2 regions of the Photobacterium ganghwense genome follow, and region 2 is predicted to be linked to the other one. Evidence: predicted binding sites of a transcription regulator. Region 2 holds the regulator's gene; the other holds the start of a gene.
What was found. Region 2 encodes PurR, which represses purine synthesis genes. Its sites were predicted from a motif close to TNANGNAAACGTTTNCNTNA; they were not measured.

Region 1 (5,068 bases), 1.6 Mb from region 2:
AAAATGAGGGCGACAAGCCTATCATCTGGCTGATTTTTTGGAACTACTTCACAGTAAGTTTTGTGTTATTTACATTCGGCAATAGCAATAGCAGCAGGGGGGCTGAGTGGCAGAACATCCGCGGTGGTTTGTATACCTACGCTTATCGGAATTACGGAATAACCGGAAGGGATAGCTCAATGCTGTCACAGACGGCTTTTGACACCAGGAGTGATAACGACAACTTTTCAGCTCAGGCGCAGTTGGCTGCCGCATCGGCGACAGTGATATACCGCCTGACCGCGGACGATTTTGTTGTGGCGGCGAACGGTCATCTGGTGCTCACTGCACTGACAGCGGTAGACAAAAGTCTGCCCCTGCACGGAAGAAATATCAAAGCTGTGTGTGGTGCGGGGGGCAACGCCAAACACGTTGTGCATGACGCCTTGCCATTCCCGGCCATGCGGACGGACCCGGCCAAACAGCTTAAAGACCACCAGATGAGCCACTTCGTGCGGAACGACTTCATCAAGAAAAGTCTGCGGATTTTCAGCCAACAGCACAGGGTTAAACCTGACTTCCCAACCCTGTAACCGCGCACTTCCTGCGATTTTCCCCCGTTGTTTGAAATTGACGACGGGCAGGGGGAAATGCTGGTTAAGGTGCCGGTTGGCCTGATGGATACAGGACTCGACCTTGGCGATCACCGTTTGCTGTAATGGGGTCATAACAATGGGCTATTAGGCGGTGTGAGTTAACGAATCTGCGCGGGAGTATAGGGGAGAGGATAACAAAAAAGGAAGCCTAAGCTTCCTTTTTGTATCTTTTCTGTATCGGAGACTGCTGGCTCCGGAGTGACATGCTTATTTGATGTTTGCGAACTCGCGCAGCATCTCAGCTTTGTCAGTTTTTTCCCATGGGAATTCTTCACGACCGAAGTGGCCGTAAGCCGCCGTTTTCTTGTACATTGGCTTCAGCAAATCCAGCATTTCGATCAGACCGTATGGGCGCAGGTCGAAGTGTTGACGTACTGCTTCAACGATGATGTCGTGAGCCACTTTCTCAGTACCGAACGTTTCGACCATGATCGACGTTGGATCAGCGACACCGATAGCGTAAGACAGCTGGATTTCACAACGGTCAGCCATGCCGGCCGCAACGATGTTCTTCGCCACATAACGAGCCGCGTAAGCTGCAGAACGGTCAACTTTCGATGGATCTTTACCAGAGAATGCGCCGCCACCGTGACGAGCTGCACCGCCGTAGGTATCAACGATGATCTTACGACCAGTCAGACCACAGTCACCCATTGGGCCACCGATAACGAAACGGCCGGTTGGGTTAATGAAGTATTTGGTGTCTTTCGTCAGCCACTCGCTTGGCAGAACCGGCTTGATGATTTCTTCCATCACCGCTTCCTGCAGCACTGGCAGTTCGATGCTGTCACAGTGTTGAGTTGACAGAACAACGGCATCGATACCCACGATTTTGCCTTGGTCGTAGGCAAAAGTGACTTGGCTTTTTGCATCCGGACGAAGCCATGGCAGGGCGCCATTTTTACGCACTTTCGCCTGACGCTCTACCAGACGGTGGGCGTAAGTAACCGGTGCTGGCATCAGCACGTCAGTTTCGTTACAGGCATAGCCAAACATGATGCCCTGGTCGCCAGCACCCAGTTCACGTGGGTCTTCACGGTCAACACCCTGGTTGATATCCGGAGACTGTTTGCCGATTGCGCTCAGAACGGCACATGAGTTTGCATCGAAGCCCATGTCAGAGTGAACGTAGCCGATTTCACGTACGGTATCACGGGTCAGTTCTTCGATATCAACCCAAGCAGACGTTGTGATTTCACCACCAACCATTACCATGCCGGTTTTTACGTAAGTCTCACACGCAACACGTGCTTTTGGATCTTGTTCTAAGATCGCATCCAATACTGCATCCGAAATCTGATCGGCAATTTTATCTGGATGGCCTTCTGACACAGACTCAGAAGTAAACAGGTGCTTCGCCATGAGCGCTCCCACAAAGTAATGTTAAAAATGGATGATGTTGGGCTCTATACCGCAGGTTGGAGATTGACATCGTATAAGGATGTACGTTCGTATGTATAGAGCTACCTCCGTCTAGACGTCTATGATACCTCTGCTCGCCGTAGAAAATCAACAATACGAAGGGTATGGGTTTGCGTTTATTCTCAGGCAAACGTTTCCGTGTTTAGGGTGAAATTACAGGTGGTTGGCCATTAGTATCGCCCATTTTGTTGATATTCGTGTTTATTTTGGCAGGAAATCGTTTGCAGATAGCCGCCAGACTTTGCGACAATACATGCCCGCCGAATACCGGTTAGTCTGGTTACCCTAAAACCAGGCTACTCCATCATAACGTCTACGAATTTCTGGAGCAGACATGTCTTCTCGTAAAGAACTTGCCAATGCAATCCGCGCCCTGAGTATGGATGGTGTGCAACAAGCTAACTCTGGCCACCCGGGTGCCCCAATGGGGATGGCTGATATTGCTGAAGTCCTGTGGCGTGGCCACCTGAACCACAACCCTCAGAACCCACAGTGGGCTGATCGCGACCGTTTCGTCCTGTCGAACGGCCACGGCTCGATGCTGATTTACTCTCTGCTTCACCTGACCGGTTACGATCTGTCTATCGATGATCTGAAAAACTTCCGTCAGCTGCACTCGAAAACCCCGGGTCACCCTGAGTACGGTTACGCACCGGGTATCGAAACGACGACTGGTCCGCTGGGTCAGGGCATCACCAATGCCGTAGGTATGGCGATTGCGGAAAAAGCACTGGCAGCGCAGTTCAACAAAGACGGCCATGACATCGTTGACCACTTCACCTACGTGTTCATGGGCGACGGCTGTCTGATGGAAGGCATCTCTCACGAAGCGTGCTCACTGGCCGGTACTCTGGGCCTGGGCAAACTGATCGCATTCTGGGATGACAACGGCATCTCTATCGACGGTCACGTGGAAGGCTGGTTCTCCGACGACACACCAAAACGTTTTGAAGCATACGGCTGGCACGTTATTCCAGCGGTTGACGGTCACGATTCTGACGCGATCAACGCGGCAATCGAAGCGGCGAAAGCCGACCCTCGTCCAACCCTGATTTGTACTAAGACCATCATCGGTTTCGGTTCACCAAACAAAGCAGGCTCACACGACTGTCACGGTGCACCACTGGGCCACGACGAAATCGCGGCTGCCCGTGAATTCCTGGGCTGGAACCACGGTCCGTTTGAAATCCCGGCAGACATCTACGCTGAGTGGGATGCAAAAGAAGCGGGCGCTGCCAAAGAAGCGACCTGGAACGACAAGTTCGCGGCGTACCAAGCGGCTTACCCTGAGCTGGCTGCTGAGTACAAGCGCCGTGTCAACGGTGAGCTACCAGCGAACTGGGAAGAAGCGACCAGCGCAATCATTGCTGAGCTGCAAGCCAACCCAGCGAACATCGCATCCCGTAAAGCGTCTCAAAACGCGCTGGAAGCGTTCGGTAAACTGCTGCCGGAATTCATGGGCGGCTCAGCTGACCTGGCACCGTCTAACCTGACCATGTGGTCTGGCTCGAAGTCTCTGGAAGCGGGTGACTTCTCGGGTAACTACATCCATTACGGTGTACGTGAATTCGGCATGACTGCGATCATCAACGGTATCGCCCTGCACGGCGGTTTCGTGCCTTATGGTGCCACCTTCCTGATGTTCATGGAATACGCCCGTAACGCGATGCGCATGGCCGCTCTGATGAAAATTCAGAACATCCAAGTGTACACGCACGACTCTATCGGTCTGGGTGAAGACGGCCCGACGCACCAGCCGGTTGAGCAAATGGCGTCTCTGCGCCTGACGCCGAACATGAGCACGTGGCGTCCGTGTGACCAGGTTGAGTCTGCGGTTGCCTGGAAACTGGCTATCGAGCGTAAAGATGCGCCATCAGCGCTGATCTTCTCGCGTCAGAACCTGGCGCAGCAAGAGCGCTCTGAGGTTCAGGTGGCTGACATCGCGAAGGGTGGTTACATCCTGAAAGATTGTGCCGGCAAACCTGAGCTGATCCTGATCGCGACCGGCTCTGAAGTCGAGCTGGCTGTGAACGCAGCAGCGGAACTGACAGCCGAAGGCAAGCTGGTTCGCGTGGTCTCTATGCCATCGACTGACACGTTCGACACGCAAGACGCGGCATATCGCGAAGCAGTGCTGCCATCTGACGTGACAGCACGTATCGCTATCGAAGCGGGTATCGCAGATTTCTGGTACAAGTACGTCGGTTTCGACGGCCGCATCATCGGCATGACCAGCTTCGGTGAATCTGCACCGGCTGGCCAACTGTTCGAAATGTTCGGCTTTACCACTGAGAATGTCGTCAGCACAGCGAAAGAGCTACTGGCGTAATTTAGCGGGTAAATATACGGTAGCTTAAGGGCTACAGTATTTATTTCGAAGGATGAAAAAAAGACCTCTTCACGAGGTCTTTTTTTATATGAATTGAGATCTCACTCACATTGGATTGTGTTGGAAAAGTCATCATGCCAAGCGTGGGAATTATCTTAACGTTTTGTTTTATTTTGGGTTTGTAAGTCAGGGTGATGGCCTTCACAATTATCGTGATTCTCACAATCGCTTGGTATACACTAACCCCGCTTAATAATTTTGTAGCACGGATATGACACTAAGAGTCGCAATTAATGGATTTGGCCGTATCGGACGCAGTGTGCTTCGCGCCCTGTATGAAAGCGGCAAACACCACCACATTCAAGTCGTGGCAGTCAACGAGTTAGCTGAGCCTGAAGCCATGGCTCATCTGCTGCAGTATGACACCAGCCATGGCCGCTTCCATAAGTCTGTCAGCCATGACCAGGAGCATCTGTTCATCGGCGGGGCGGATAATCAGGATCAAATCCGTATCCTGCACCAAAGCGACATCCACTTGCTGCCTTGGAAAGACTTAGCCATTGATATCGTGCTGGACTGTACCGGCATCTTTGGCACCCGAAGCGACGGCGAAGCCCATATCAAAGCCGGCGCGAGAAAAGTCCTGTTTTCCCACCCTGCTGCAAACGACATCGACAATACA
Region 2 (5,068 bases):
GAGATCTGTCATTGTGGACATTAGGCTCACTGGCTGGCGCAACCTGGCCCGGCATCGCTCTGGCCTATATGACGCTGGCGCTGCTGATTGTTCTTTTTGATCGCCATGCCAACGCCCTGAATGCCTTTTTGCTGGGAGAAGCAGAAGCTCGTCACCTGGGTGTTAACGTCCAGCACCTGAAACGCAGCCTGATTCTGCTTTGTGCCGCTGGCGTCGGAGTGGCCGTTTCCCTGACCGGGGTGATCGGTTTTGTTGGCCTGATTGTTCCCCATATTTGTCGAATGCTGATCGGGCCGAACCACAAAACCCTGCTTCCGCTGTCCGCTTTGCTTGGCGCTTTACTGCTCCTGATTGCTGACATGCTGGCGCGCGTTGTCGCGGCACCGTCAGAGCTTCCTGTTGGCATCATCACCGCGTTAATTGGCGCGCCATTTTTCATCACACTGTTAGTTAAGCAAAAGGGCAAACTGTCATGAGTGACAACCCAACAACCGTGAACGCTTCGTCCTTTGCACGCCAGCCAGCAAATTCGGCCAACTGCTCGTCTTTGGTAACAAAGCCAATTGTGGTAACAGAGCCCGTAGCAGTCAGCGCCACGGGTTTGAACCTCAGTCTGGGCGACAAAGTGATTCTGGACGACTTCTCGATCGACCTTCGCTCAGGCGAGCTGACTGCACTGTTAGGCCCCAACGGCGCAGGGAAAAGTACCCTGCTGAAAGTTCTGTGTGGTGAACGGAGCGTGTCAGGGGAAATCTGCTATTTCGGCCGCAACCGACAAAACTGGCCACCCCATCAGCTGGCTCAGCATCTCGGCATCCTGCCGCAGCACAGCAGTCTGACATTTGCCTTCACGGCTGAAGAAGTGGTGGCTCTGGGGGCTTTGCCTCTCAATATCTCGCAGGCCCGTACCCGAAAAATTGCCAGTGAAAAAATGGCGCAGGTAGACGTGACTGCCCTGTCTTCACGTCTGTACCCGACCTTATCCGGCGGAGAAAAACAGCGGGTTCATTTTGCCCGCGTGCTGACACAATTAAGTCAGGCGGGCGAACAGTGCGTTCTGATGCTTGATGAACCGACCTCAGCGTTAGATCTGGCGCATCAGCACAACACGTTACGCGTCGCCAGAGACATGGCTCGGGCCGGCGCGGCGGTCATCGTCGTCATCCATGATCTGAACCTTGCTGCTCAGTACGCTGACCGGTTAGTTATCATGAACAACGGCAAAATCCAGGCAGATGGTAGCCCGCAGCATGCGTTAAGCGAATCGCTCATTGAAACCGTATATGGCTGGCCGGTATGCATCAGCCACCACCCGGTCGACGGCTACCCTGTCGTGTTACCGGCAGGTGAAAACGCAAACCGAAAAAAGGCAGAAAACAGAGCCGCTATTACTATCAATCAAACCTCGTGAAGCAGAGTGATAACGCCGCTTCAAGTGAAAAGACCACGGTTTTATAAGAGCGGAAACATCGTTGATTGAGCGAAATTAGTACCGGTTGTCGCGCAGCAAGCACAACCGGTATTTTTATTCCATGCAAACTGATTTATTGCAGGATATTAAATTTGTTTCAAATCAAGTTATTACCGTAACAATAAATTGCAGCGCAGAGCCTTGTTACAAGCAAAATATTGATAACTGTCAATAAATATCCATGACTTTGGCCAGAAACATTGCACTATTGGCCACACTCAGTAAAATGTGATCGCAAGCGATTAAACAATGCAAATGATCCATGCAACGCGTTTTATTAGCGCGGGTACGATTTTTTGTTATCAGAGATGAAGCCGCCCGTTCGAGATGCGGCCTTTTGGCGTTTCTGGTAATTCCACCTAACAGAATAGTGAATGGCATCCCTGACATCGCAACTCATCACTGTCCTCTTAGGTAATGCATTCAATTTAAAGGTCTGCGGACCCATTCACTAGAAGAATAACTATGGCAACGATTAAAGATGTTGCACGTATGGCTGGTGTTTCAACCACCACCGTTTCACACGTGATCAACAAAACACGCTTCGTGGCTGAAGCAACACAGAAGAAAGTTCTCGCGGCGGTTGAAGAGCTGAACTACGCACCAAGTGCCGTAGCACGAAGCCTGAAGTGCAATACAACCCGTACCATCGGCATGCTGGTAACCAAATCGACCAACCCGTTTTTCGCTGAAGTTGTCCACGGCGTTGAAGAATATTGCTACGGTGAAGGCTATACGCTGATTCTGTGTAACACCGAAGGTAACCTGGAAAAGCAAAGAGATTACCTGCGTATGCTGGCCGAAAAACGTGTAGATGGCCTGCTGGTGATGTGTTCGGATCTTGACGAGCAACTATTGGAACTGCTGGAGCGCCAGAAAGATCTGCCGATGGTGATCATGGACTGGGGTCCGGAAAGCCCGCACACCGATAAAATTCAGGACAATGCTGAACTTGGCGGCTACGTGGCAACCAAATTCTTTATTGAGCACGGCCACAAGGAAATTGGCTGTCTGACTGGCCACGCAGAAAAAGCGGCCTGTCGCGAACGCCTGAAAGGTTTCCGCAAGGCAATGACAGAAGCCGGACTAGACATCAATGAAGACTGGATTCTGGAAGGTGACTTCGAATGTGAATCTGCGGTAAAAGCGGCCAACACATTTATGGCAATGGAAAAGCGTCCAACCGCGATTTTCTGCTTCAATGACATCATGGCGATGGGCATGATCAGTACATTTGAGCAAGCCGGTATCCGTGTACCTGACGATATGTCGATCATTGGCTACGATAACATCGACTTGGCACCGTATTTTTCACCGCCACTGACCACTATCCACCAGCCTAAACGCCGTTTGGGTAAGAGTGCGGTTGAGATTCTGATGGATCGCGTGAAGAACAAAGAACACGAGCATCAGGTTTTTGAAATGATACCAGAACTGGTCGTTCGCAAATCAGTGCGTAACCTGAACAGCTAATATGCATAACTTGATGACAAATGTATGACAAACCGGAGATTTTTATCTCCGGTTTTTTTGTACCACTTTTGACTTAAACAGTAATAAATTCACAACATTAGAAGTATATCACTATAAAAATTGTGAGATATTACTGGGAGCAATATCACACTTTAAAAGTTGGGAGCAAGTTCAAAATAATCTTCTGAGATATGCTTTAGGTGTCACGAACAAGGCAAACCTATCGAAAGGTAGGGACGCAAAGCTTCCGGCCTAAGAGTAGGCAGTTTTATTTTTAAAGCAGTCAACTTATGGTAGCGGGGTTGCCGATGGATATAGCAGATAACATCAGGAAATAATTTCACTTTTCCCTGACAGTTCGTTTTACAACTCTGCTATTCTTGAATCCTCGCTCGTTGTTAGGTGACCTAGTAACAATTCACCGAGAAGACGCATGGACAAACCAGTACTCAAAGATTCATTACGCCTTTTTAATAATTTCGATAACGTCAAATCACGCTCAATGTTTGGCGGCTTTGGCATATTTTCTGGCGAAACAATGTTTGCACTCGTGGTAAATGACAAACTGCATTTACGGGCGAATGCCGACAATGAAAAGGAATATAAATCCGCAGGAATGAAACCTTATGTATATAAGAAACGTGGCTTTCCTGTTGTAACCAAACATTATGCCATTCCTGAAGAGTGGTGGGACGATACTGATAAAATTCTGGCTCAGGCGAAATTGTCTTTATCTGCCGCTAAAGCAGATAAAGAAATAAAAAATAACACCTCTCCCAATCGAATCAAAGATTTACCCAATCTTCGCCTGGCGAATGAGAGGATGTTGAAAAAAGCCGGAATAACCACAGTGGATGAGCTGTATGAAGCCGGTGCCCTGAATGCGTATAAAGCGCTACAGAGCACTCATGAAGGCGAAGTAAGTATCGACTTACTGTGGGCTTTGGAAGGAGCAATCAGTGGCAAGCACTGGTCTGTTATCCCGAAAGAGCGGCGCTCAGAACTTCTTGCGAAATTAAGTTAATCGCAACCTGACACATATAAAAGAGATCTTCGGATCTCTTTTTTATTCCCAACATATTTTTGGCTCTGCAATGACAGAATAATGTCATTCCCTGTCAAACATTGAATTAACTCACAAAGCTGCTTATTAATTCGGCAACACACTTTTATTCAATGAGGGCAATTGTAGAATTAGCCGGATGTAAAACACCGGAGGTTATATGAACTATTCCCAACCTTTCCCAGGACAAAATGAACAGATGTTCAAGGATAAGTTTGGCAAATGGCCACGCCTGATGCGAGCGGTGGTTCTTATTAGCCTGCTTCCGCCTGTGGTTGTCTATTTATTGGTCAGCCAACAAGTGGCTTCACCGGTGGCTATGCATGATGTGTTACTGTCGATTACCGTGTTAAACGTCACTTTATTCGTCTGGGGACTACTCCTAAAAATCCGCGCTAGAAAGTATTGGTATCGTAATTACCATATTGGTAAAACCATGTTGTTGTCTGTCGCCCCGATTATCGCTTGTGGCTATATTCTGATCACCGATGCACCAAGCAGTCGCAATCAGGTGGCTAACCAGCCGCAATCCATTCCTGTACGAATTTCCATCGATCAATCCTGATTTCTACTATTTTGATTAGCGACTGAAATTTTTTACCTCTTTATCAGGTCTTTGTCTGATATTTACCGATAAAATGATCCATGATCTTTATATTGGACTCAGACAGTTACACGACACACCGACGATAAAGAGGTTCCTGTGCGTATTCCGGCTAAAAAGCGTTACTCCGTTCTGATCAGACCCCTGCTCTGGCTCCAACAGCGGCACTTCGGCAAAGTGCTGAATCCTGCTTTACTGTGGGGTAGACGTCCGCCTTTATTCTGGCTGGTCGCCGGCTTTTTTGGTTATCTGGATCGCCGTTCTTCTCCCCTCTCCCCTGTGATTCGCTCGCTGGTGTGTGTCCGGGTCTCCCAACTCAATGATTGTGCCTTCTGTGTCGATGCCAACGGCATGCGACTGGCAGAACGTTGCCAGTCTGTCGAGAAAATCAAAGCGCTGGCACATTGGCAACAAAGTGAACATTTCGATGAATGTGAACGTGCCGTTCTGACCTATG

Region 1: the regulator PurR is predicted to act here: its motif matches at 2,180-2,199, upstream of metK (methionine adenosyltransferase).

Annotation. Positions count from the first base shown of each region.
Region 1 covers NZ_CP071325.1:467,180-472,247, forward strand. Annotated here, with positions in the region: gene FH974_RS02320 (SprT family zinc-dependent metalloprotease) at 228-707, opposite strand; gene metK (methionine adenosyltransferase) at 843-1,997, opposite strand; gene tkt (transketolase) at 2,392-4,386, shown strand; gene epd (erythrose-4-phosphate dehydrogenase) at 4,658-5,068, shown strand, end outside.
Region 2 covers NZ_CP071325.1:2,017,730-2,022,797, forward strand. Annotated here, with positions in the region: gene FH974_RS09255 (FecCD family ABC transporter permease) at 1-476, shown strand, start outside; gene FH974_RS09260 (heme ABC transporter ATP-binding protein) at 473-1,411, shown strand; gene purR (HTH-type transcriptional repressor PurR) at 1,937-2,944, shown strand; cyclic di-GMP riboswitch class I at 3,148-3,254, shown strand; gene FH974_RS09270 (TfoX/Sxy family DNA transformation protein) at 3,378-3,968, shown strand; gene FH974_RS09275 (hypothetical protein) at 4,168-4,572, shown strand; gene FH974_RS09280 (carboxymuconolactone decarboxylase family protein) at 4,711-5,068, shown strand, end outside.